3 regions of the Shewanella sp. MF08487 genome follow, and region 1 is predicted to be linked to each of the others. Evidence: predicted binding sites of a transcription regulator. Region 1 holds the regulator's gene; each other region holds the start of a gene.
The links. Region 1 encodes ArgR, which controls arginine synthesis, uptake and breakdown. Its sites were predicted from a motif close to ANTGAATANNTATTCANT; they were not measured.
Positions count from the first base shown of each region.

Region 1 (7,870 bases):
TGTAAATATGTGCGTATCAAATAGCAAAAAAGCCTGAATTACTTCAGGCTTTTTCTTCTTCAATACAACAGCTTAATCCTTGCGGATTAATTCATGCCGTATTTCTTTAATTTTTTACGCAGAGTACCACGGTTGATACCTAGCATGTTTGCTGCGCGGGTTTGGTTGCCACGAGTGTGTTGCATGATGATGTCTAGCAGAGGTGCTTCCACTTCGCTTAATACCATTTCATAAACTTCTTGTGCTTCCTGACCGTCCAACTGTGCGAAGAAGTTAGTTACGGCACGTTTGACCGCATCACGTAATAACTGGGGCTTGATAGTGCCGTTTGCGGTTTCAATTTTGCCAACGGTAAGCTGGTGAACTTCTGTGTTAGTTGTCTGATCAAACATTCTATTCTGCTCTTTATTAATTCTGTACTAATTCATCAAAATAACATTCCACGAGGGAATACTGTTCTGCAGCGGTTTCCAGCCGATTAAAGTCAGCCCTAAATTGGCGCTGAACTTCTTGGTCTAGGTACCATCCCATATGTTTTCTGGCGAAGCGGATACCCTTATATTCACCATACAAATCATACAGTTTGGTGAGGTGTTCCAGCATCACTTGACGCTGTTCGGCAACCTCAATGGGCGCTAGCTTATTACCCGTTTCCAAGTAGTGCTGGATTTCTCTGAAAATCCAAGGTCGTCCTTGAGCACCCCGTCCTATCATCAAGGCATCGGCACCGGTGTATTCCAGCACAAAGCGGGCTTTTTCCGGACTGTCGATATCCCCATTGGCGACGACAGGAATCGAGACATTCTGTTTAATTGCTTTAATGGTGTCGTACTCGGCATTGCCTCTGTACATACATTGCCTCGTGCGGCCGTGAACGGCGAGCGAAGCGATGCCACAATCCTCTGCAATCTGGGCGATTTGAACACCATTCTTGTGTTCTGGCTCCCAACCGGTGCGAATCTTTAACGTGACGGGTACATTCACTGCGGCGACCACGGCTTGTAAAATTTCTTTTACCAGCGGCGGGTTTTGCATCAGCGCTGAGCCAGCCAGCTTTTTATTCACTTTTTTTGCGGGGCAACCCATATTGATATCAATGATGTGAGCGCCTTGTTCAACATTGAACAACGCAGCTTGCGCCATTAAATCAGGATCGGCTCCGGCTATTTGCACTGAGCGAATACCTTCTTCACCAGAATGCGTCATGCGCTGGCGGCTTTTATCCGTATCCCAAACATCGGGATTGGATGAAAGCATCTCAGAAACCGCTAAGGCAGCGCCATAACGAAGACAAAGATTACGAAAGGCTTGGTCGGTGACACCTGCCATTGGTGCCACGATCAGCTGATTTTTCAGTTGATAGGGTCCAATCTGCATTTTATGTTTCACCTTGCTCTTCAAAGGGGCGCTATAGTAGCCCTTTTTGTTGGCGATGCAAAGGTCAATAAATGACCTAGAGGCAATTTTATTTCTTGACATTTAATCGTCAAGAAGTCAGAGGCTATATTGTGGGAAGTCAACGGTGGCGCACGTTGCGCCACCCTTTAGCGCTATTTGCGCGTGCCTGTCAAGCGACTCCAATCTTCTTTGTGAGCCGCTTCGTCCATATCGAACCATTGGCTATAAAAGTCAGAGACTTCTTGGGCTTGTTCTTTTAGCAGACCAGAAAGGGCCAATTTACCACCACTTTTAACGCGTTCGGCGATTAAAGGCGCCAATTCGCGCAGTGGGCCTGCCAGTATGTTCGCGACTAGCACATCGGCCTTAAGATCAGCGGGCTGATCTTCTGGTAAGTAGAGTGCCAGCTTGTCTGCGACATCATTACGCTCAGCATTGGCGCGTGAGGCGTCAATGGCTTGATAGTCGATATCAATACCGGTAACTTTTTTCGCGCCCAGTTTTAGTGCCGCTACGGCTAAAATGCCAGAGCCACAGCCAAAATCGATGACTTCTTCATCACGTAAATCTAAGCTATCTAACCACTCTAAACACAGTGCCGTAGTGGGGTGTGTGCCAGTGCCAAAGGCAAGACCGGGATCGAGGATCACATTTACTGCGGTTGGATCAGGGATTTCGCGCCAGCTTGGGCAGATCCATAAACGTGTGCCGAAGAGAATAGGGTGGAAGTTATCCATCCATTCGCGTACCCAGTCTTTATCTTCGATTTGCTCTACCTTGTGGCTGAAGTTTTCACCGAGGAAAGGTAAGGTTTTTAGCATGGCTATGGTTGGTGTTAGGTCAGTTTCTGCATCGAATAACGCCACAACCACGGTATCACGCCATAGCGGGGTTTCACCCAGTTTAGGTTCAAAAATCGGTGTGTCTTTACCATCTTCAAAGGTAATAGAGACTGAGCCGGCTTCCATCAGTAAATCACTAATGGTTTCAGCATCATCGCTATTGGTATTTACACGGAGTTGGATCCAAGGCATGGGGCATCCTGTGGCTAAGGGTTCAAAATATTACGCTATTGTATACGCAAACTTGCTTAAAATGCAGAGCCCAGCCGCAATTTAACCTATGTTAGGCAAGGCTATAGACCGCTCCAGCATCGGATACGTGAGCGAGAGTGAGACATTTTTACTTACGTTTAACTTGAGTTTAAGTGCTATTGCTTGATGATATTTTTGCTCAGCCTTGTTACTTTAATCCTCTTATTTAGGAGGTGTTATGTTAAAAATAATAAATTCAATTTATACCCTCGTTATCGTGGCAACAGCGGTATCATCTTCAGGAGTAATGGCCATGGATAGGATTACGGGTAAAGCATTTGCAACCCGATCAGAAGTGTATGCCACACATGGAATGGCGGCGACGAGCCAGCCATTAGCGACTCAAGTGGCGATTGATATACTCAAGCAAGGTGGCAGCGCGGTAGATGCTGCGATTGCAGCTAATGCCATGTTAGGCTTGGTTGAGCCCACAGGCTCGGGTGTAGGTGGTGACTTATTTGCCATCGTTTGGAGTGCGAAAGATAAACGTCTTTATGGTCTTAATGCTTCAGGTCGTAGCCCCAAATCATTGAGCTTAGAAAAGCTTAAATCCCTCGGGCTCGACTATTTACCGCCACTTGGCCCTTTGCCTGTGTCGGTTCCCGGTGCGGTTGATGGTTGGTATGAGTTGCATAATAAGTTTGGTAAATTACCTATGGCGGATAATCTTGCCCCCGCGATTGGTTACGCCCGCAATGGTTTTCCGGTATCAGAGCTCATTGCTTATTATCTTGATAGCAGTGCTAAAAAGCTGGCTAAATTCCCAGGATTTAAAGAAACCTATATGCCAACGGGTAAGATGCCAGCGGTAGGTGAAATCTTTAAAAATCCCGCGTTAGCAAACACCTATGAGAAAATTGCTAAGGGTGGGCGTGATGCATTTTATAAAGGTGATATCGCTAAAAGTATTGATAAATATATGGCGTCACAAGGGGGCTATTTAAGCTATGAAGATTTAGCCAGTCACACCAGTGAATGGGTTGAGCCTGTTTCGGTTAATTATCGTGGTTATGATGTGTGGGAATTACCCCCCAATGGACAAGGTATTGCCGCCCTGCAAATTTTAAAAACCATGGAACCCTTTGATGTCGCTGCTATGGGCTTTAACAGCCCTGAATATGTGCACTTATTTGTAGAGGCTAAAAAACTGGCTTTTGCCGACAGAGCTAAATTCTATGCTGATATGGCCTTTAATAGAGTCCCTGTTACCGAGTTGATATCACAACACTACAACTATGAGCGAGCTAAATTAATCGACACGAATAAAGCCGCCAAAAGTGTTGATGCAGGTAATCCAGCCCTACAGCACGGAGATACGGTTTACCTCACCACGGCAGATAAAGACGGCAATATGGTGTCACTTATCCAGAGTAATTACCGCGGTATGGGCTCGGGAATGACGCCAGCCGACCTTGGTTTTGTACTGCAAGACCGTGGGCAAATGTTTGATTTAACCGAGGGGCGGTTCAATACCTATGCGCCAGGTAAGCGACCTTTTCAAACGATTATTCCCGCGTTTGTGACTAAAGCAGGTAAGCCTTGGCTTAGTTTTGGGGTTATGGGCGGTGCAACGCAGCCACAAATGCATGCACAAATTTTAATAAATCTCATTGATTTTAAAATGAACCTACAAGAAGCGGGCGATGCGCCTCGGATTTTGCATACTGGTTCTACTGAGCCTACCGGTGAGGTGATGACCGATGGCGGTTATGTGAGCCTAGAGTCAGGCTTTCCTGTTGAAACGCGCCGTGAACTCATTAAAAAAGGGCATGTATTGCGTGATACTTTAGGGGATTTCGGTGGTTATCAAGCGATTGGCTTTAATGCAGAAACCGGTGTTTACCGCGGCGCATCCGAGAGTCGTAAAGATGGTCATGCTGCAGGATATTAGTTTAAATAAATATCATGGCGTTAGTGAGCTTTGCTTGCTGTATTGGGGTAGACTCGCTAGCGAAATTTATGCGCTGCATCATTTTTCAATGAGCTTGAGCACAACAACGCTTAGTTATGAGCATTATCATTAATAAACTCGAGTAAAGTGTGCGTTAGTTAATGTCATTTTTAGGGAAAGTTGCGGATAATATTACCGAAAATGAATTTAGAACAAGGTCACAACCAAATGGATATTCAAAATATGCCGCGTGAACAGTTAGGTGTGTGTGCAGAGGGAAACTTACATAGTATCTACTTGATGTTTAATGCAAATGATAATGTGGAGTCGCAGTTACGTCCCTGCCTTGCCAACGTAGCGCAGTATATTTACGAACTGACAGATCAGTATTCTGACAGTGCATTTAATGGTTTTGTCGGTATCGGCGCTAATTACTGGGATAGCCTCTATACCGATGCCCGCCCTAAAATGTTAAGGCCTTTTCCTGCGATACAAGCTGGGAGTCTTGATGCACCTGCAATCGAATATGATTTGTATGTACATATTCGCTGTGACCGTTACGATATTCTGCATTTAGTCGCCAATGAAATTAGCCAAATGTTTGAAGATTTGGTGGAATTAGTGGACGAAGAACGCGGCTTTAGATTTATGGATAGTCGCGATCTGACAGGTTTTGTCGATGGTACTGAAAACCCAAAGGGACGCCATCGTCAAGAAGTCACACTGGTGGGTGATGAGGATGCTGGATTTAAGGGCGGCAGTTATGTTCACGTACAAAAATATGCCCATAACTTAAGTAAGTGGAACCGCTTACCGATTAAAAAACAAGAAGATATATTCGCGCGCACTAAACAAGATAATATCGAATATGAATCCAAGGATAAGCCACTCACCAGCCATATAAAACGGGTGAATCTTAAAGATGCTGACGGAAACTCAATGGAAATCCTACGTCAGAGCATGCCCTACGGATCGCTTAAAGAGCAGGGGTTGATGTTTATTGCTTGCTGTCGTACACCCGAACATTTTGAAAAAATGCTACACAGTATGATATTTGGTGATGGCGAAGGTAATCATGATCATTTAATGCATTTTACTAAGGCATTAACGGGTTCATCTTTCTTCGTACCCGCTTTAGATTTCATGCTGCAGTTCGATGAGTAAATTGTTGTGACTGACCAAGTTGAGTTGTAAGAGTTACATTTTGATAAAGCACTTAATGCCAAGGCATTAAGTGCTTTATTTATTCGGCATAATTGAATAAAGATTTGATGGTTTCTAAGGTGTCGGCGATATCTTGGATGCTTGATGGGCAAATAAAAATCGTATCATCACCTGCAATCGTTCCCAAAATCCCTTCTGGCTTACCGATAGAATCCAATAAGCGGGCAATCAGTTGTGCTGCGCCAGGGCTGGTTCGCACTACAATCATGGCTTGGTTATGGTCAACATCCAGCACTAAGTTTTTTAATGGGCTGCCTGCGGTTGGCACGCCTAATTCGGCGGGTAAGCAATACACCATCTCTTGTTTAGCGTTGCGAGTCCGAACGGCGCCGAACTTGCTGAGCATGCGTGATACTTTTGATTGGTTAATATTACCAAAGCCTTCAGCTTGCAAGGCGATGACGATTTCACTTTGAGAGCCAAAGCGCTCTTCTTTTAAAATCGACTTAAAAACTCTAACAAGGTCATCCTGATTCTTGGTCGTCTGCATAATATTATTATTCTTTATTCAAAAAAACAGGCCCATTTTGAATATTTTTAAACAAATTGTCAACATACAATCAAATTGGCTGAATAAACATTCACTAAGCAGTAGACTCAGTGTCATTATCATCGGCTTAAAATGTGCAATCGAGTCATTGTTCTTTTGTGAGCTATCAGTTATTTCGAAATTCTTTTGTTCCACGACTAAGGGATAATTGAAATTGTTGCGACATTCCAGTAATGTGACGCACACGCAAATTAGATCCATGTCACACATATCCGAGAAATAACGGAGTTCATTATGAAAGTTGCTGTACTTGGTGCTGCTGGCGGTATCGGCCAGGCTCTTGCCTTACTGTTAAAAACTCAACTGCCTGCGGGCTCAAAGCTGTCTCTATATGATATCGCACCGGTTACTCCGGGTGTTGCGGTTGACTTGAGCCACATCCCGACTGCTGTTGAAATCAAAGGTTTTGCCGGTGAAGATCCAACGCCTGCGCTGGTAGATGCAGACGTAGTACTGATTTCTGCTGGTGTTGCGCGTAAACCAGGCATGGATCGTTCTGATCTGTTTAACATCAACGCTGGTATCGTGCGTAACCTGATGGAAAAAGTGGCTGCGACTTGTCCTACTGCTTTAGTCGGTATTATCACCAACCCAGTTAACACCACTGTGGCTATTGCAGCCGAAGTGATGAAAAAAGCCGGTGTTTACGATAAAAACCGTCTATTCGGTATTACCACACTGGACGTGATCCGCTCTGAAACCTTTATTGCCGAATTAAAAGGTTTAAACGTTGCTGATGTTAAAGTGAATGTGATCGGCGGCCATAGCGGCGTGACCATTCTGCCATTGCTGTCTCAAGTTGAAGGCGTGACTTTCACTGATGAAGAAGTGGCAACTATGACAACTCGCATTCAAAACGCGGGTACAGAAGTGGTTGAAGCTAAAGCCGGTGGCGGCAGCGCGACATTGTCTATGGGTCAAGCGGCTTGCCGTTTCGGTCTGTCTTTGGTTCGTGGTCTGCAAGGTGAAGCTAACATTGTTGAATGTGCTTACGTTGACGGCGGCAGTGAACACGCCCAGTTCTTCGCACAACCTGTATTGTTAGGCAAAAACGGTATTGAAAAAGTACTGCCTTACGGTGAAGTGAGTGCATTTGAAGCTAACGCCCGTGATTCTATGTTAGATACGCTGAAAAGCGATATCAAACTAGGCGTTGATTTCGTTAAATAATTATTCGAGTAATCTTTTAGATTATAACGAGTTAAAAACGGAGCCCTTGAGCTCCGTTTTTTTATGCCTACGTTTTACGCTTCTTAAACCTAAAGCTAAATCAGCGGCGCTTAGTGGGTAATTGGCAATTATCGTCGCAACGAGCTTTACCAGTCAGTAAATAAGAAATGCGATATCGGTTTTTAGCAAAGCGTAGGTAAATCCAATCGGCAGCGGGCTTAATAATGGGTAAACGTAATAATTGTATCCAAGAGCGGGTTCCCGTGAGTGCCCACGCTTTGCAGGTAACATCTAAGCCGAGTAATACTTCGCCCGATGCGGTTTCTCCATGGAGAATAGTATTGGCGTAGTCTCTATCTATATGGCTGAAACGCTCGCTAAAGTCGGGTGCATTTAAATCCTCTAGCGCAATGACATTATTGGGATCGCGCGCTTTCAGTTGACGCATTTCGGCGCTACACAATGGGCAGTTTCCATCATAAAAAATTCGTAGTTCCATCGAATATCACCTCTGATGACTTAATCTCAATGCTTGAGCTTATC
Region 1 is NZ_JBOZPB010000008.1:50,504-58,373, forward strand. It holds gene fis (DNA-binding transcriptional regulator Fis) at 87-392, opposite strand; gene dusB (tRNA dihydrouridine synthase DusB) at 409-1,377, opposite strand; gene prmA (50S ribosomal protein L11 methyltransferase) at 1,551-2,432, opposite strand; gene ggt (gamma-glutamyltransferase) at 2,671-4,383, shown strand; gene ACRN9H_RS07895 (Dyp-type peroxidase) at 4,612-5,547, shown strand; gene argR (transcriptional regulator ArgR) at 5,627-6,097, opposite strand; gene mdh (malate dehydrogenase) at 6,392-7,327, shown strand; gene ACRN9H_RS07910 (thiol-disulfide oxidoreductase DCC family protein) at 7,428-7,826, opposite strand.

Region 2 (7,870 bases), on a different contig from region 1:
AACCGGTTGGCAAGGCACAGCTTGGCGCGCGGCAAAACTGATTAAACGCCATGATATTGCAGGTAAAACTGGTACAACCAACGAATCTCGCGATACTTGGTTTAGTGGTTTTAGCCCTATTATCACCAGTACTTTCTGGGTCGGCTTTGACGATCACGGTCGTCAACTTGGCCGAACCGCATGGAATGCCAACGGCGAACCAGATCAAATCACCGGTGCTGAGGCTGGCGCTAAAACAGCAGGTCCTGGTTGGAACGAGTTTATGAATAGTGTGTTAAAAGGCACACCTGAAATTATCTCCGCTCCACCTGAGGGTATTGTTTCAGTTCGTATTGATTTAGCCACGGGTAAATTGACCCGTAAAACTGACTATACCAGTGCATTTGAATACTTTATCTCGGGCACAGAACCTAAAGAATATACCAGTGAAACGCAGGATGAAAATAGCCTGTTCATTGATGCCCCTGCCGATGATTTATTTCAATAAATAACTATTGGTTTAAATTTGATGGTTTAAACAACATTGATAAAAACTCATAAAAAACGCGACCATTGGTCGCGTTTTTTATTAAGTTTACTTTATTTTTAATGGTTTATTTTAACGCACTTTCTTGGCAGCAATAGCCTGCTGAATTTGCGACAGTGCAGTACCACCGAGCACGTCGCGTTTTGCTAAACAAGCTTCAATGGTGAGGTTAGGATAAACGTCATCTTCAATGATGGCGGCAAAGGTTTTTAACTTGGCCAAAGAGAAATCCTCGAGCGGAATTTGCTTCGCTATCGCAGCAACCACGACTTCACCCACAACATGGTGCGCTTCACGGAAAGGCATACCTTTAGACACGAGATAATCCGCAAGCTCAGTAGAATTTGCATAACCTTGCTGTGCAGCTAACAGCGCATTAGGGCGATTGACCTTCAAACCTGACAACACTAACGCCGCCATATCGAGGCAAATTGCCCAGCTATCGACCACATCAAACAGGCCTTCTTTATCTTCCTGCATATCTTTGTTATACGCCAAAGGCAGTGCTTTCATGGTGGTGAGAATACCCACTAAACTGCCATAAACCCGACCCGTTTTACCACGGATAAGCTCTAATGCATCAGGATTTTTCTTCTGTGGCATCAGGGATGAACCCGAGGTCACTTCATCACTCAGAGAGATAAAGTTGGCTTCGCCCGAGTTAAAGAAAATCAAATCTTCGGCCATACGGCTTAAATGCATCATGCTGATCGATGCTGTAGAACAAAGCTCTACTACGTGATCTCTATCTGACACACTGTCTAAACTATTGAGCGTCGGCGAGGCAAAGTTTAGCGCCGTTGCTAACGCATATCTATCCATTTTATAAGCAGTGCCAGCAAGGGCACCCGAACCTAATGGACAGGTGTTAGCGCGGGTTAACGCATCGGCTAAACGGCTGATATCACGCTCAGTCATTTCCACATAAGCTAAACACCAGTGACCAAATGTCACAGGCTGGGCGCGCTGCAAGTGAGTGTAACCAGGCATTACCGCATCAAACTCACGTTCAGCCAACGCCAGCAATTCAGCATGTAAGCTTTGAAGGCGCGCGAGTAATGCAGCCCCTTCGGATTGACACCAAAGCTTTAAATCGGTGGCGACTTGATCGTTACGGCTCCGGCCGGTGTGCAATTTCTTACCGAGATCGCCTACTTTGGCAATCAAGGCCGACTCGACGAAACTGTGAATATCTTCAGCGCCCGACGCGAGAATAATCGCTGGATCGCCATTCACTTCCACCAGCAAGTCATTGAGTGCTTTTTTCAAGTCGCTGCATTCAGTGGCTGTGATAATACCCACGCTAGCAATCGCATCAGCCCAAGCGATAGAGCCGACCACATCCTGTTCGAACAGGCGATAATCCACGGGTAGCGAATCGTTGAATAATTTGAATAGCGCGCTCGTTTCGCCCTGAAATCTTCCACCCCATAAAGCCATGCTAACTCCCCTTACTCACTGCTGATTTGAAATCGACTCATCTGAATCAAAAAACTTGATCAAAACCTAGAAACAAAAAAGGGCGCTAGGCGCCCTTTTAAACGACCTATTACTTAGACTTAACGTCATTAGCGTTGAGGGCGCGGATGCGGCTCGCTAATGAGTACAGGCGGATAAAGCCTTCTGCATGTTTTTGATCGTACACTTGATCTTCACCAAAGGTGGCAAACGCTTCGGAGTACAAGCTATTAGGTGAACGTTTCTTCACTGCCGTTGCTTGGCCTTTGTAGAGTTTAACCACTACTTCACCGTTAACTGATTCTGCCAGTGACTCAGATGCTGCCAGCAGTGACTTACAAAGTGGCGTGAACCAACGACCGTCATACACTAAATGCGCCATTTGTGCGGCAACTTGCTCACGCCAGTTACGGCTGGTTTTGTCGAGTACAAGTTCTTCAATCGCACGCAGTGCTGCGAACATCACAGTGCCGCCGGGTGTTTCGTAACAGCCACGAGACTTCATGCCGACTAAACGGTTTTCTGTGATGTCGATACGACCCACACCGTGTGGCGCAGCAATCGCGTTTAATGTCATCAGCGCAGCATAAGGCGTTAGGGCTTCTCCATTCACTTTCGTGATACGGCCATGTTCTACTTCTAGCGACACATATTCAGGCTTGTTCGGTGCATCTTCAGGATCGGCTGTCAGAGTCCATACGCCTTTGCTTGGCTCGTTCCATGGATCTTCTAACTCACCACCTTCATGGGAAATATGGAAAGCGTTGGCATCACGGCTATAGATTTTAGTCGCTGACGCTGACGTCTTAATGTCACGTTCGGCTAAATAGGCCAGTAGATCTTCACGGCTTTGCATAGTCCATTCACGCCATGGTGCAATCACTTTTAAATCAGGGGCTAATGCGGCGAAACAACCTTCGAAACGTACTTGATCGTTCCCTTTACCGGTACAACCGTGGCACAGAGCATCGGCGCCCACTTTACGGGCCACTTCAACCTGCGCTTTGGCAATGATAGGACGCGCCATTGACGTACCGAGTAAATAAGTGCCTTCGTAAATCGCCCCGCTCGCAATCGTTGGGTAGATATATTCTTTAACGAATTCTTCTTTCAGGTCGACGATATGACACTCAGACGCACCCGAAGCTAAGGCTTTTTCAGTCAAGCCAACCAGCTCTTCTTCGCCTTGGCCAACGTCGGCGCAGAATGCGATGATTTCACAGTTATCGTAGTTTTCTTTTAACCAAGGAATAATGGCCGAGGTATCTAGACCACCTGAATAGGCTAAAACCACTTTTTTCACGCCAGTATTTTTTATCTCGATAGACATCTTAAATTCCTATGACTCGTTTCTCACCTAGGAGAAAACAGGCTGCTAAACAGGGTTAATTTAACTAAATAAGGTTACCAGTACCGCATTTTGGGCATGCATCCGATTTTCGGCTTGTTGCAGAATTAAGGAGCCTGCACCGTCCATCACTTCATCTGTTACTTCTACACCACGGTGGGCGGGCAAACAATGCATAAAGAAGTTAGCGCCCGCTTTCGCCATCAAGGCTTTGTTTACTTGGTATGGTGCAAACTTCGCTTTGATATCCGACAAAGGCGTTGGATCGCCCATTGAAATCCAAGTATCAGTATAAATAGCGTCGTGACCTTCAATCGCATCGATATCTGAAGTCAGTACCAGCTTACCGCCATATCGCTTAGCAAGCTCTTGCACTTCTGCCACTACGTAGCCATCAGGAAAGTGACCCGCAGGGCAGATCACTGTCATGGTGGCACCGAGAATAGCCGCACAGTACATCAGCGAATGGGTAACATTATTACCATCACCAACATAAGCTAATTTGGCTTTGCTGACATCCTCAAATTGCTCTGCCAGCGTTAAAAAATCAGCTAAGGCTTGGCAAGGATGATAAAGATCTGACAAAGCATTAATCACAGGCACAGTGCCAAACTCGGCTAATTGTTCGATAGTGGTGTGTGAATAGGTTCTCGCCACAATCGCATCGGCCCAGCAAGACAGGTTAGCAGCAAAATCAGCTACCGATTCCCGTTGACCTAACTCGCCATTTTGCTGGTCTAAATATAAACAGTGGCCACCAAGCTTATTAATACCGATATCAAAGCTAACGCGTGTTCTGAGTGAGGGCTTTTCAAATAACATCACCACACTCTTGCCATCCAGCGCGTGGCGATACTCAGCCGGATTGGCTTTGATCGTTTTTGCCAAGGCAATCAGATCGAGTAACTGCTGCTGGGTTAACTCTTTTATCGATAGTAAATGCTTCATAACCTACTCCACTTATGGTTGAATTTGTGTTCCTACGGCTTCACCTTTTGCTAATGCGATTAATTGGCTTGCATCACGCCACGAGGCAACTTGTACTGCTTGCCCCATCCATTGTGCTACTTCGAGTGCAGCTTCAACTTTGACCTTCATTCCCTTTTCGATCACACCTTGCTTAACAAGATCAGCAATTTGCTTGCCGTTTAAAGTGCGGATGAGCTGACCTTTACCATCGAGCACGCCAGACACATCCGACAGCAGCACTAACTTACCGCCTACTAATTTGGCTAAGGCCGTCGCAGCTTGATCAGCATTGACGTTAAGCATTTGGCCATCGTCCATCATCGCAATGGAACTACAAATCGGCATCCAACCCTGCGCAAGGATAAACTTAAGATAAGTGCCATCATTTGGCGTGACTTCGCCCACGAGGCCTAAACGTTCATCTTTAATCTTTGCCGATACAGTATTGCCATCGGCGAGGCTCATGCCCACACTCACAATCCCAGCTTTAGTCGCTGCGCCTTGGAGGATCTTGTTCGAAGTACCCGCAAGTGCGCCGGCAATAATCGGCATTTGCTCAGGCGGAGTCACACGTAAACCTTCTAACTTGACGGTTTCCATGCCGTTTGCCGCTAACTGTTCATCCACTAAACAGCCGCCGCCATGCACCATCAACACTTGCTGACCATTGGCTAACATAGCCGCAGCCGTATCCATTAACCGCGCCATCCCCATTTCACACTGCAGCAGCGCGCCGCCCACTTTAAGCACTAATACTGAGTTGTTTGTAGACATCTTGACGACTCTCTTAAATAAGGATGAACAATTAAAGGTTAAAATGAATCTTTATGCATTGCAGCGCTTGGCTGGCAGCACCTTTCATCAAATTATCGATTGCACTGGCTACCACTAAGTAACCACTATTCTCATCAAACTTCCAACCTAAGTGGCAATTAGGTGTCAGCACCACATCGTCCACTTTCGGGAACTGATTGTGCTTCACAGTGACCAATGGGGCCTTGTCATACACGCTATAGGCCGCTGCCACATCGGCAGTTGTAGTGCCTGGTTTTAGCTGTACGGTAATAGTCGCTAAAATGCCACGCTTAAAGTTGCCAAGATGCGGGGTAAATATCACTTCTTGGCCAAGCTGAGTGGCGATCTCGGGTTGATGTCTGTGGCCTAATACGCCGTAGGGTGTCAGGCTCACTTCGCAAAAACTGGTGTGTAACTGCGCTTTACGGCCTGCACCTGTTACGCCGCTCACGGCATTGATTACCGGATAAGCCGATGTCAGTAAACTCGCTAGCGGTTTTAACGCTGTCAATGATGCGGTCGGGTAACAACCTGGCACGGCAATCATCTTAGTCGCAGCGATGTCTTTAGCATTCCATTCGGCAAGGCCATACACGGCTTTGGCTAAAACTTCAGGATATTCATGCTCAAAGCCATACCACTTAGGATATTGCGCCACATCACTGAAACGATAGGCACCGCTTAAATCGAATACCGCTAACCCTTGGCTATAAAACCAAGCCGCTAAATGCAGGCTCACTGAATGCTCTGTCGCTAGCACCACGGCATCGGCTTCGGCAACGATTTTTGCCTTAGCTTCATCGGACAATGGCGACAGCGTTAATGCAATATGGCTATAGCTAGGATACAAATCTGCTAAAGGCTTACCTTTGTCTAAACTGTTTTCAGACACGTACAAACCCTGAATCGTCAGCGCGGATTCTGCATGGATTAACGCGGTGAGCTGTGCGCCTGTGTAACCACTGGCACCAATAATGGCGATATTTTTCATGTGTTTTTTAACCAAATCAAAGGATATTAAACAATAGGTAAGTAGCCTACACGCAGCAGCGCATATCTATGATGACAAGATTATCGTCGCAGGAAATTGCTATAGGTCGTTATTTTATTCACTGTCTGGTATTTACTCTGAATCATGATATTTACTCTACAGGTCACAGAAGATGACTCATCTCTACTGCTGGCTAGACTACCACGGATATCTAATTATGCAATATATGTGAATATATATTTTTAATTTATTTTATGATTTACCGCGAATTATCTCACCTGACATTAGCGCGTCAATTAGCTTAACTCGTTAATAATAAAGTTATCCATAGCAAATAAATTTCAATTAAAACCCATTCCCTTAACAAAAAGAAAGAATGTAATAAAGTTACAAATAATGCACTTCATATTCACTTACGCTAATTATCACAAAATATTGCGTTACTTCGCATTTATATTGAATATTATTCAACAATTGTACCGATTAGTTGCATATCAGATAAATCAGTCGTATAAGTTATAAGTTCTCCTGTTGACCGCGGGCCTAAGTGATAGGTATTGTGCTAACGGGCTAAATGTAATGCGGAATTTCAATGTTTTTTTATTCGGAGTAACTATGGTTGTAACTAAGGCTGGCAATATGACCGATATGTATGCGTCATTAAAATCAAACGTGAGTATGTTAGGACAAATTCTCGGTGATACGATGCGTACCCACCTAGGAGACTCCTTTCTCGAGAAGGTCGAGCAGATCCGGAAACTTGCCAAAGATTCACGCCGAGGAGATCAAGCTGCCAGAGAACAAATGCTTGAGTTACTCACAGCATTACCCGATGAAGAACTCGTTCCATTTGCAAAAGCCTTTAATCAGTTCCTCAATTTAGCTAACTTATCAGAGCAATTTCATACTATTAGTCGCAATTGTGACGAACTCGTTTGCGTACCCGATCCCGTAGAGCAACTACTAGGTCGTATGCTCAATGGCAGCGTTGACCAAAGTAAAATGCTTGATTGCCTTAAAACACTGGATATTGATCTGGTATTAACAGCACACCCAACTGAGATTTCCCGTCGCACTCTAATCCAAAAATATGCAGCAATAGTCGACTGCCTCGCAGAGCAAGAGAACGACCAATTATTGGATAGAGAGCGTCAGCAAGTTAATTTACGCTTACGACAATTGATTGCTCAAATCTGGCATACCAATGAGATCCGCCGCGAACGCCCAACACCAGTAGATGAGGCCCGTTGGGGATTATCTACGATTGAAGAGTCACTCTGGCAAGCGGTACCCGACTTTTTAAGGCAGCTCAACGATCAAGTACAACAGCGTACCGGTCAGCAATTACCGATTGATATCGCACCGGTACGTTTTTCAAGTTGGATGGGCGGCGATCGCGACGGTAATCCGTTTGTCACCGCAAAAGTCACCCAAGAGGTACTCGACCGCAACCGCCATGCAGCCGCCAGATTATTCTTAAAAGATATAATCCTATTAGTGGGCGAGTTATCAATGGAAAAAGCCAACGCAGAGCTCACCGCTTACGCCAACAACTGCTGCGAACCCTATCGTTACGTACTGCGCGATTTACGCCAAAAACTGCGCAATACCATAGATTATTTAAATGCACGTATTGAAGGCCATAATCCGGAGGTCGATAAATCCAGCCTGATCTGGCAAGAGAGTGATCTTAAAGCGCCGCTAGAAATGCTCTACAAGAGTTTGACCGACTGCGGTATGCGCCTAATTGCCAATGGCTTATTGCTCGATATCCTCCGTCGCC
Region 2 is NZ_JBOZPB010000020.1:3,837-11,706, reverse strand. It holds gene ACRN9H_RS13790 (penicillin-binding protein 1A) at 1-487, shown strand, start outside; gene argH (argininosuccinate lyase) at 599-1,966, opposite strand; gene ACRN9H_RS13780 (argininosuccinate synthase) at 2,076-3,314, opposite strand; gene ACRN9H_RS13775 (ornithine carbamoyltransferase) at 3,375-4,280, opposite strand; gene argB (acetylglutamate kinase) at 4,293-5,075, opposite strand; gene argC (N-acetyl-gamma-glutamyl-phosphate reductase) at 5,107-6,087, opposite strand; gene ppc (phosphoenolpyruvate carboxylase) at 6,703-7,870, shown strand, end outside.
Region 2: argC (N-acetyl-gamma-glutamyl-phosphate reductase) is a predicted target of ArgR. The motif match lies at 6,294-6,311, and genes of this name have one in related genera.

Region 3 (7,870 bases), on a different contig from region 1:
TGTCAGATCGTGAATACCGCAAAGGGATCCTGCTCGCAGTCAGTGCTTACTGTATGTGGGGGTTTGCGCCTTTATATTTCAAATTACTCAACCATGTTTCCGCCACCGAAATTTTGCTCCATCGGGTGATTTGGTCATTCGTGTTTATGCTGATCATTATGCAGTTTATCGGCGGTTTTTCTCGCTTACGCTTACTGTTTAAACAGCCTAAACAGTTGATGGTTCTCACCATTACTTCCATACTGATCGCGGGAAACTGGCTGCTATTTATCTGGGCGGTAAATAACGACCACATGCTCGATGCCAGCCTAGGTTACTTCATCAATCCTTTACTCAACGTCTTACTCGGGATGTTATTTCTAGGCGAAAGGTTGCGTAAACTGCAATGGTTTGCGGTTTCACTCGCCAGCGCAGGCGTATTGATCCAATTAATCTCTTTTGGCTCTATTCCAATTGTCTCACTGGCACTTGCAGGCACCTTTGGTTTCTATGCGCTGCTGCGAAAAAAGGTCAATGTGGATGCTAAGGCCGGTTTATTAGTTGAAACCGCTGTACTGCTGCCCGTTGCGCTGATTTATCTTGTTGCTACATCAGATACCGCTACAGCCAGTATGCTAACCAACGATTGGCAATTGAACCTTTTATTAATGGCTGCGGGTATTGTTACTTCCATTCCACTACTGTGTTTTGCGGGTGCAGCTGTTCGTATTCCTTTATCTACGCTAGGTTTTTTCCAATATATTGGTCCAAGTATTATGTTTATCTTAGCTGTAAGCCTGTTTAATGAGCCCTTCGATGCAGAAAAAGGCGTCACTTTCGCTTTTATCTGGGCGGCATTACTTATTTTCAGCTTAGATATGGCCTACAAGCGCAAAAAAACGTAAGGATTTACCCTTTGCACAGCGGCAAAAGATTCACTTTTGTAGCTGTGCAATTAACTCTGCACCTCGAGGTACCGTCAGCAATAGATCATATCCTTTGGTTGTAGGGATTAGCACTAACTGTGATTTATCTGTTATCGCTAAAAATAATCTCCCTTTCCCCTGTAGATTAAACCAGCCCAATTGAAACCCTGGCATACCTATGCCGTTCGCCTTAAAGCTCGGCGTTAAACCTACCTCTTGTTGTAAATCGACTATGCGCGCCTCGGTAACTAATAAATCCGCGCGCGATAGGTGCACTTTGTAGAAGGGGGCATCCAATGTGAGCCCAGTATCAGTTAACACTAACTTCGCATGACTAGATTGATAAAATACCCAAGAAAAGCCGCCCATCATCACAAGCAGTATCCCTAAACTGGCAGATTTGGCGATATTCGGCATTTTTTTGAACCACAACATCAATAAGATACCGGCTAAGCCTAATAGCAAGACGATAAAACTTAACATAGAGGTTTGGGTTAACGGGGCGAGTTCGAATACTTGGGGGCTCATCGGCAGCATCTCCTGTGCGGTTAAACCTTAATTTGCCAATAAAGACCAATTATATCAACAAAAATGCCAGCACTAATATGAGTACTAGGCTGGCATTAATAGGGCTGATTTAGAATAAACTAGAGATCGAGTGCGAGGATTTTTGAACGACGTTGATAGTTATACAGCTGCTTTTTCTTTTGTGGCAGCGCTTCAACATCTTCAATCACAAAACCGTGCTCTAAAAACCAGTGAATACTACGGGTTGTTAGCGCGAATAAACGTGAATAACCTCGATTTCGCGCCTTATTGATGATGTTTTTCAACAGCAAACTACCTCTATCGGCATCGCGATAATCAGGATGCACGACCAGGCAAGCAAACTCGCCCGCATTGTCCTCTTCAAAAGGATAGAGCGCAGCGCAACCAATCACTAAACCATCGCGTTCAATCAGCATAAATTGTTCGATTTCAATCTCGAGCTGCTCACGGCTACGACGCACCAGAATGCCTTGCTCCTCCAATGGACGAATCAGGTTCAGTACGCCGCCAATATCGGCGATAGACGCACTACGTAGGCGCTCAGCGCTCTCAGTCACTATTTGCGTACCAATGCCTTCACGCGAGAACAACTCTTGCAGTAAAGCACCGTCGTCGAGATAGCTGACTAAGTGACAACGTGGCACGCCATTGCGACAAGCATCAATGCTTGCTTTCAAGAAAGCCATAGTGCCAACGCAAGCAGAACCTTGTTCACTCAGCTTATCCATAATGTTTTGCGCATCATTAGGCATCAATTCTGCAATCACATCGCCGTTACGATCAAGAATACCGTTTTGCGAGCTAAAACCGATCATCTTGTCAGCTTTGAGCTTGATCGCCACCTGAGTAGCAATTTCCTCAGCCGTTAAATTAAAACTCTCGCCAGTAACAGAAGCCGCAATCGGCCCCATCAGCACAATACAGTGATTGTCTAACTGGCGTTTTAAGCCTTGCACATCGATACGACGCACTCTACCGCTTAAACAAAAATCGATACCGTTATCCACACCAAGCGGCTGAGCAATGACAAAATTGCCACTAACTAAGTTAATTTGTGCCCCTTGCATCGGTGTGTTGCTTAAACTCATGGATAAACGCGCTGTGATATCAAATTGCAGTGCACCCGCAACTTGTTTGATCACTTTGAGCGACTCTTCATCGGTGATACGCACGCCTTCATGGTAGATAGGCTCAATGTCGTTGTTCGCTAATGCAGCATCAATTTGCGGCCTAGCGCCATAAACCAAAACCACTTTTATCCCTAAACTGTGCAGCAAAGCGACATCATTTAAGATGGCGCGAAATTGATTTTGAGCCAAAGCTTCACCGCCAAGCATCACCACAAAGGTTTTACCTCTGTGAGCATTGACATAGGGGGCAGAGTGACGAAATCCATCAACCAGTTCAGTGGTACGCACGCGTTATATACACCTCATTTTGAGCTGGCAATGTCACGGCGACATACCAGGAATGAATCGCTAACTTTTGCGTATGGTATTGCATTTTAATTCACATATAAAGAATTTATTCTCACCAAAGCACAGCTTTAATGATTTTAAATGCTTAAAACAGCACTTTTTACATTTCGCTTAACGTTTTGACTTTACCAGGCATGATTCATGCGACTTAGGTATGTAATGCAATGCCTTCAAATTGATGATTCGTCGCGAAAAAAATGCAAAAAAAAGCCCCTTAAATAAGGGGCTTTTCTCGAAACACTCACCAAGAATTACTTGATTTTGGCTTCTTTGTAGATAACGTGCTGGCGAATAACAGGATCAAATTTTTTGATTTCCATTTTCTCAGGCATGTTACGCTTGTTTTTTTCAGTTGTGTAGAAGTGACCAGTCTTAGCTGTAGAAACTAATTTGATCTTCTCACGATTACCTTTAGATTTAGCCATGATCTATTATACCTTCTCGCCACGGGCACGAAGTTCAGCAACAACAACTTCGATACCTTTCTTGTCGATCAGACGGATACCTTTAGTAGATATACGTAACTGTACGAAACGCTTCTCTTCTTCTAACCAAAAACGGTGGTTTTGTAGGTTAGGTAAAAAACGACGACGGGTCGCGTTTTTTGCATGCGAACGGTTGTTACCAACCATCGGCTTCTTGCCAGTAACTTGGCATACTCTTGACATGTCAATCTTCTCCAAAAACAATTTTAACGCTCGAGCATTAATGTGCCTCGTATGGCCGTCGCCCGAGGCACAAAGAGGGCGCATTTTATACACGATCACAGAGTGAAGATCAAGTGTTAGATTAATTAATCCAGCCTCGTTCTGCAAAAGAAACTATCTCTTGATCACCTACAACCATATGGTCCAATAAGGATACGTCTATGGTTGCTAACGCATTTTTTAATCGTTCAGTTATTCGTCGGTCAGCCTGACTGGGCTCGGCAATACCAGACGGATGATTATGACAAACGATAACTGCTGCGGCCTTTTTCTCCAACACTAAGCTCACCACTTCACGTGGGTACACTGAGGCTGAGTCTATTGTACCGCGGAATAATTCGACAAACTGAATCACTCTATGCTGGCTATCTAGCAGTAAAACTGCAAACACTTCATAGGGGCGATCAGCCAATTGTCTCATTAAATAGTCCCGAGTTAAATCGGGATTTGTCAAAATTTGACCTCTTTGCAAGTTTTCTTGCGCTACACGCCGCGCTAATTCGGCCGCAGCTTGAAGCTGAGCGTATTTTACAGGTCCTACGCCCGGAAGTCGACATACCTGATTTCGAGAAGCGCAAAGCAAATTTCTAAGGCCGCCAAACTCACCAATTAACGACCTCGCCAAATCAACAGCATTCAATCCCGCGACACCATTTCGCAGTAATACCGCTAATAACTCAGCATCCGACAGCTGCCCCGCCCCCTTTTGTAATAGCTTATCTCGAGGCCCTTCGCCCTCTGGCCAATCTTTAATGCCCATACGACCTCCGTGTCATCTCACATATTTTTACTTTACAGAGTATGGACGAGTTTTTTTGAACAGGGATGATCACTAAAATTCACCACTTTGTGCTATCGTTGCGGCATTATTTCTATCTCAGGTGATGTCTGTGAGTTTGACAAATAAAAACGTCCTGCTGGGCATTGGCGGCGGCATTGCAGCCTATAAAAGTGCTGACTTAGTCAGGCGCTTGAAGGATCGCGGCTTTGATGTACGCGTAGTGATGAGCCAAAGTGCGATGGAGTTTATCACCCCGCTCACACTGCAAGCGTTATCGGGTCATCCCGTCGCATCGAGCTTACTCGATCCTGCAGCAGAAGCGGCGATGGGTCATATAGAACTCGCTCGCTGGGCAGATCTGGTTATTATCGCGCCTGCGACCGCAAACCTATTGGCGCGGATTAATGCAGGCATGGCCGATGAGTTAATCACAACCACTTGCTTAGCAACCGAGGCGCCCATTGCACTGTGCCCGGCGATGAATCAGCAGATGTATCGCAATGTGGCAACGCAAACAAATTTAACTAGCCTTGCATCCCGTGGCTTTACGCTTTGGGGACCCGCAAGTGGTAGTCAAGCCTGTGGCGAAGTCGGTCCTGGGCGCATGTTAGAACCATTAGAGATTGCCGAGCTGGCGACACAATTTTTTGCCCCTAATGACAGCGCTGAACTTAAGCCTCTCGCCGGACAATCAGTGCTTATAACGGCGGGGCCAACCCGAGAAGCCATTGATCCGGTCAGATATATTTCGAATCATAGTTCAGGGAAAATGGGCTTTGCCTTAGCCAAAGCGGCCTCAGATATGGGCGCAGAGGTTACGTTAGTCTCAGGTCCGGTGAATCTAATGACGCCAGAGGGTATAGTACGTATTGATGTTGAATCGGCACAAAATATGCTCGATGCCGTAATTAAACATATTGATAATAAAGATATTTTTATCGGCTGCGCTGCCGTAGCTGACTATCGCATTAGTGAGATTTCCAGCTGTAAGATCAAAAAATCGGCAGAAGAAATGCAACTTGCGCTAGTGAGGAATCCTGATATCTTAGCCACGGTTGCGAGCTTACCTAACCGTCCTTTTATGGTGGGATTTGCCGCTGAAACCCATGATGTAGAAGCCTATGCGCGCGATAAACTCAAACGTAAAAACTTGAATATGATCGCCGCAAACGATGTTTCCATTGCAGGTATTGGCTTTAATGCCGATGCCAATGCCCTGCGCGTGTTCTGGCCGCAGGGTAGTCAAGATTTGCCAGCGACGGATAAGCTCACGCTGGCACGGCAATTACTTTCGTTAATAGTAAAAGAAAAAACAAATACATGAAAACACCGATTGAATTAAAAATTCTCGACTCCCGTATTGGCTCTGAATTTCCTCTGCCCGCTTATGCCACCCTAGGCAGCGCAGGCATGGATCTTCGCGCCATGATAGACACAACTTTGACGATAGCACCGGGTCAAACCGTGCTGATTCCCACAGGAATAGCCATTCACGTTGCAGACCCGGGACTGGCTGCAGTTATTTTACCGCGCTCAGGCCTAGGTCATAAACACGGTATCGTACTTGGTAATTTGGTTGGACTCATCGACTCAGACTACCAAGGAGCGTTAATGGTGTCTTGCTGGAATCGCAGCGACAGTCCGTTCACCTTAGAAATTGGTGATCGTCTGGCACAACTGGTGTTTGTTCCTGTAATACAAGCACAATTCAAACTCGTTGATGAGTTCGATAGCTCAGATCGTGGTGAAGGTGGATTTGGCCATTCAGGCACTAAATAATCCCCTAAGTCGTTATTGAGCCAAGGATACTGCAATGGCTGTAAGCCCAAAAATTAATCGTCGTGAACACATATTACAATGTCTAGCGCAGATGCTAGAAACACATCCGGGACAAAGGATCACCACCGCGAAACTGGCCTCAGAAGTCGGTGTATCGGAAGCCGCACTCTACCGCCACTTTCCAAGTAAGGCGCGGATGTTTGAAGGCTTGATTGAATTTATCGAAGAGTCATTATTATCGCGCATCAACTTAATCATGGATGACGAGAAAGACACCATGAAACGTTGCCAGTTGGTATTGCAACTATTGTTGATTTTTGCCGAACGTAACCCCGGCATTTCCCGCGTTCTCAATGGCGATGCATTGCTGGGTGAAAATGAACGTCTACGGAGCCGGATCAGCAGCTTATTTGCCAAAATTGAAACTCAATTGAAGCAAATATTGCGTGAAAAAATGCTCCGCGAAGGTAAAGGTTTTAACCTAGATGAAGCCATATTGGCTAATTTACTGCTAGCCTTTGCCGAAGGACGAATAGCCCAATTTGTACGCAGTGAATTCAAACTAAAACCGACTACACACTTCGATGAACAATGGTATTTCATCCAACACCAACTATTGCAAAGCTAATGATTTTTCAACATAAAGGACGGTAAATACCGTCCTTTTTTAGTTTACTTTCCTTGTCTCACTATGACTTTTGTTTTATCCTCGAAATACATTTACAAAACAAAATTAACAAATGACTTACAAGGATGTCAGGTGAAACTCTTTCAATTATCTGCTTTAGCAGCGCTTTGCTTATCAATATTACCCATATCAACATGTACCGCTGATACCACTAATCCGCTATCACAGGCTCAGTTATTCAGTAAGGGAGATGAATACTCTAATGTGAAAATCTCGCCTACGGGTAAATATCTAAGCGCTATTACCAGTGTTGAAGGTAAAAAAGTTCTCTTAGTATTGGATGCTCAAACAAAAAAACTAATTAATGCCATTCACTTCCCTGGTAATGCTCAGGTCGGTACTTATGAATGGGCTAATAGTGAGCGACTAGTACTGGCTAAAGAATACTTAAAAGGCTGGCAGGACACCCCCATTTATTATGGTGAATTACTGGCGGTTAATGCCGATGGTTCACGTAAAAATTACCTCTTTGGTTACAACAGTGGCGACCAACAAACAGGTTCAAATATCAAGAAAAATACCCCGATGCGAGCAAGTGCCTTTATCCTCGATCCGCTGCCAGATGATGAGCGTTATATGCTCGTTAACGTCATCCCATGGAACGACAAAATAAATCTTGATGTTGAGCTATTGCAAGATGTATATCGCGTAGACTTATTTAATGGTACACGTAAACGCATCATGGGCTCACCGATAGGTCAGGCGCGCTTTTTGACGGATCATGAAGGGGAGGTTCGTTTCGTTGCAGGTGAAGACCGTAAAAACATCACTAAGGTCTTCTATCGTAAAGAGGGAAAATGGATAGACACCGATAAATTAAACTTGGGCTTCACAGACTTTAGCCCACTCTCCTTTAGTAATGAAAAAAATACCATTTATGCCGCAGGACGTTCACAAGGCACAACCTTAGGGATTTACAAAATAAATCTCGAAACAGGTGATAAAAAGGAGATTATTCAAGATGAAATCGTTGATCCCAGCAA
Region 3 is NZ_JBOZPB010000006.1:36,225-44,094, forward strand. It holds gene rarD (EamA family transporter RarD) at 1-884, shown strand, start outside; gene ACRN9H_RS06075 (PH domain-containing protein) at 915-1,433, opposite strand; gene argA (amino-acid N-acetyltransferase) at 1,553-2,872, opposite strand; gene rpmG (50S ribosomal protein L33) at 3,184-3,357, opposite strand; gene rpmB (50S ribosomal protein L28) at 3,364-3,600, opposite strand; gene radC (RadC family protein) at 3,722-4,399, opposite strand; gene coaBC (bifunctional phosphopantothenoylcysteine decarboxylase/phosphopantothenate--cysteine ligase CoaBC) at 4,521-5,744, shown strand; gene dut (dUTP diphosphatase) at 5,741-6,199, shown strand; gene slmA (nucleoid occlusion factor SlmA) at 6,234-6,827, shown strand; gene ACRN9H_RS06115 (alpha/beta hydrolase family protein) at 6,960-7,870, shown strand, end outside.
Region 3: argA (amino-acid N-acetyltransferase) is a predicted target of ArgR. The motif match lies at 2,951-2,968, and genes of this name have one in related genera.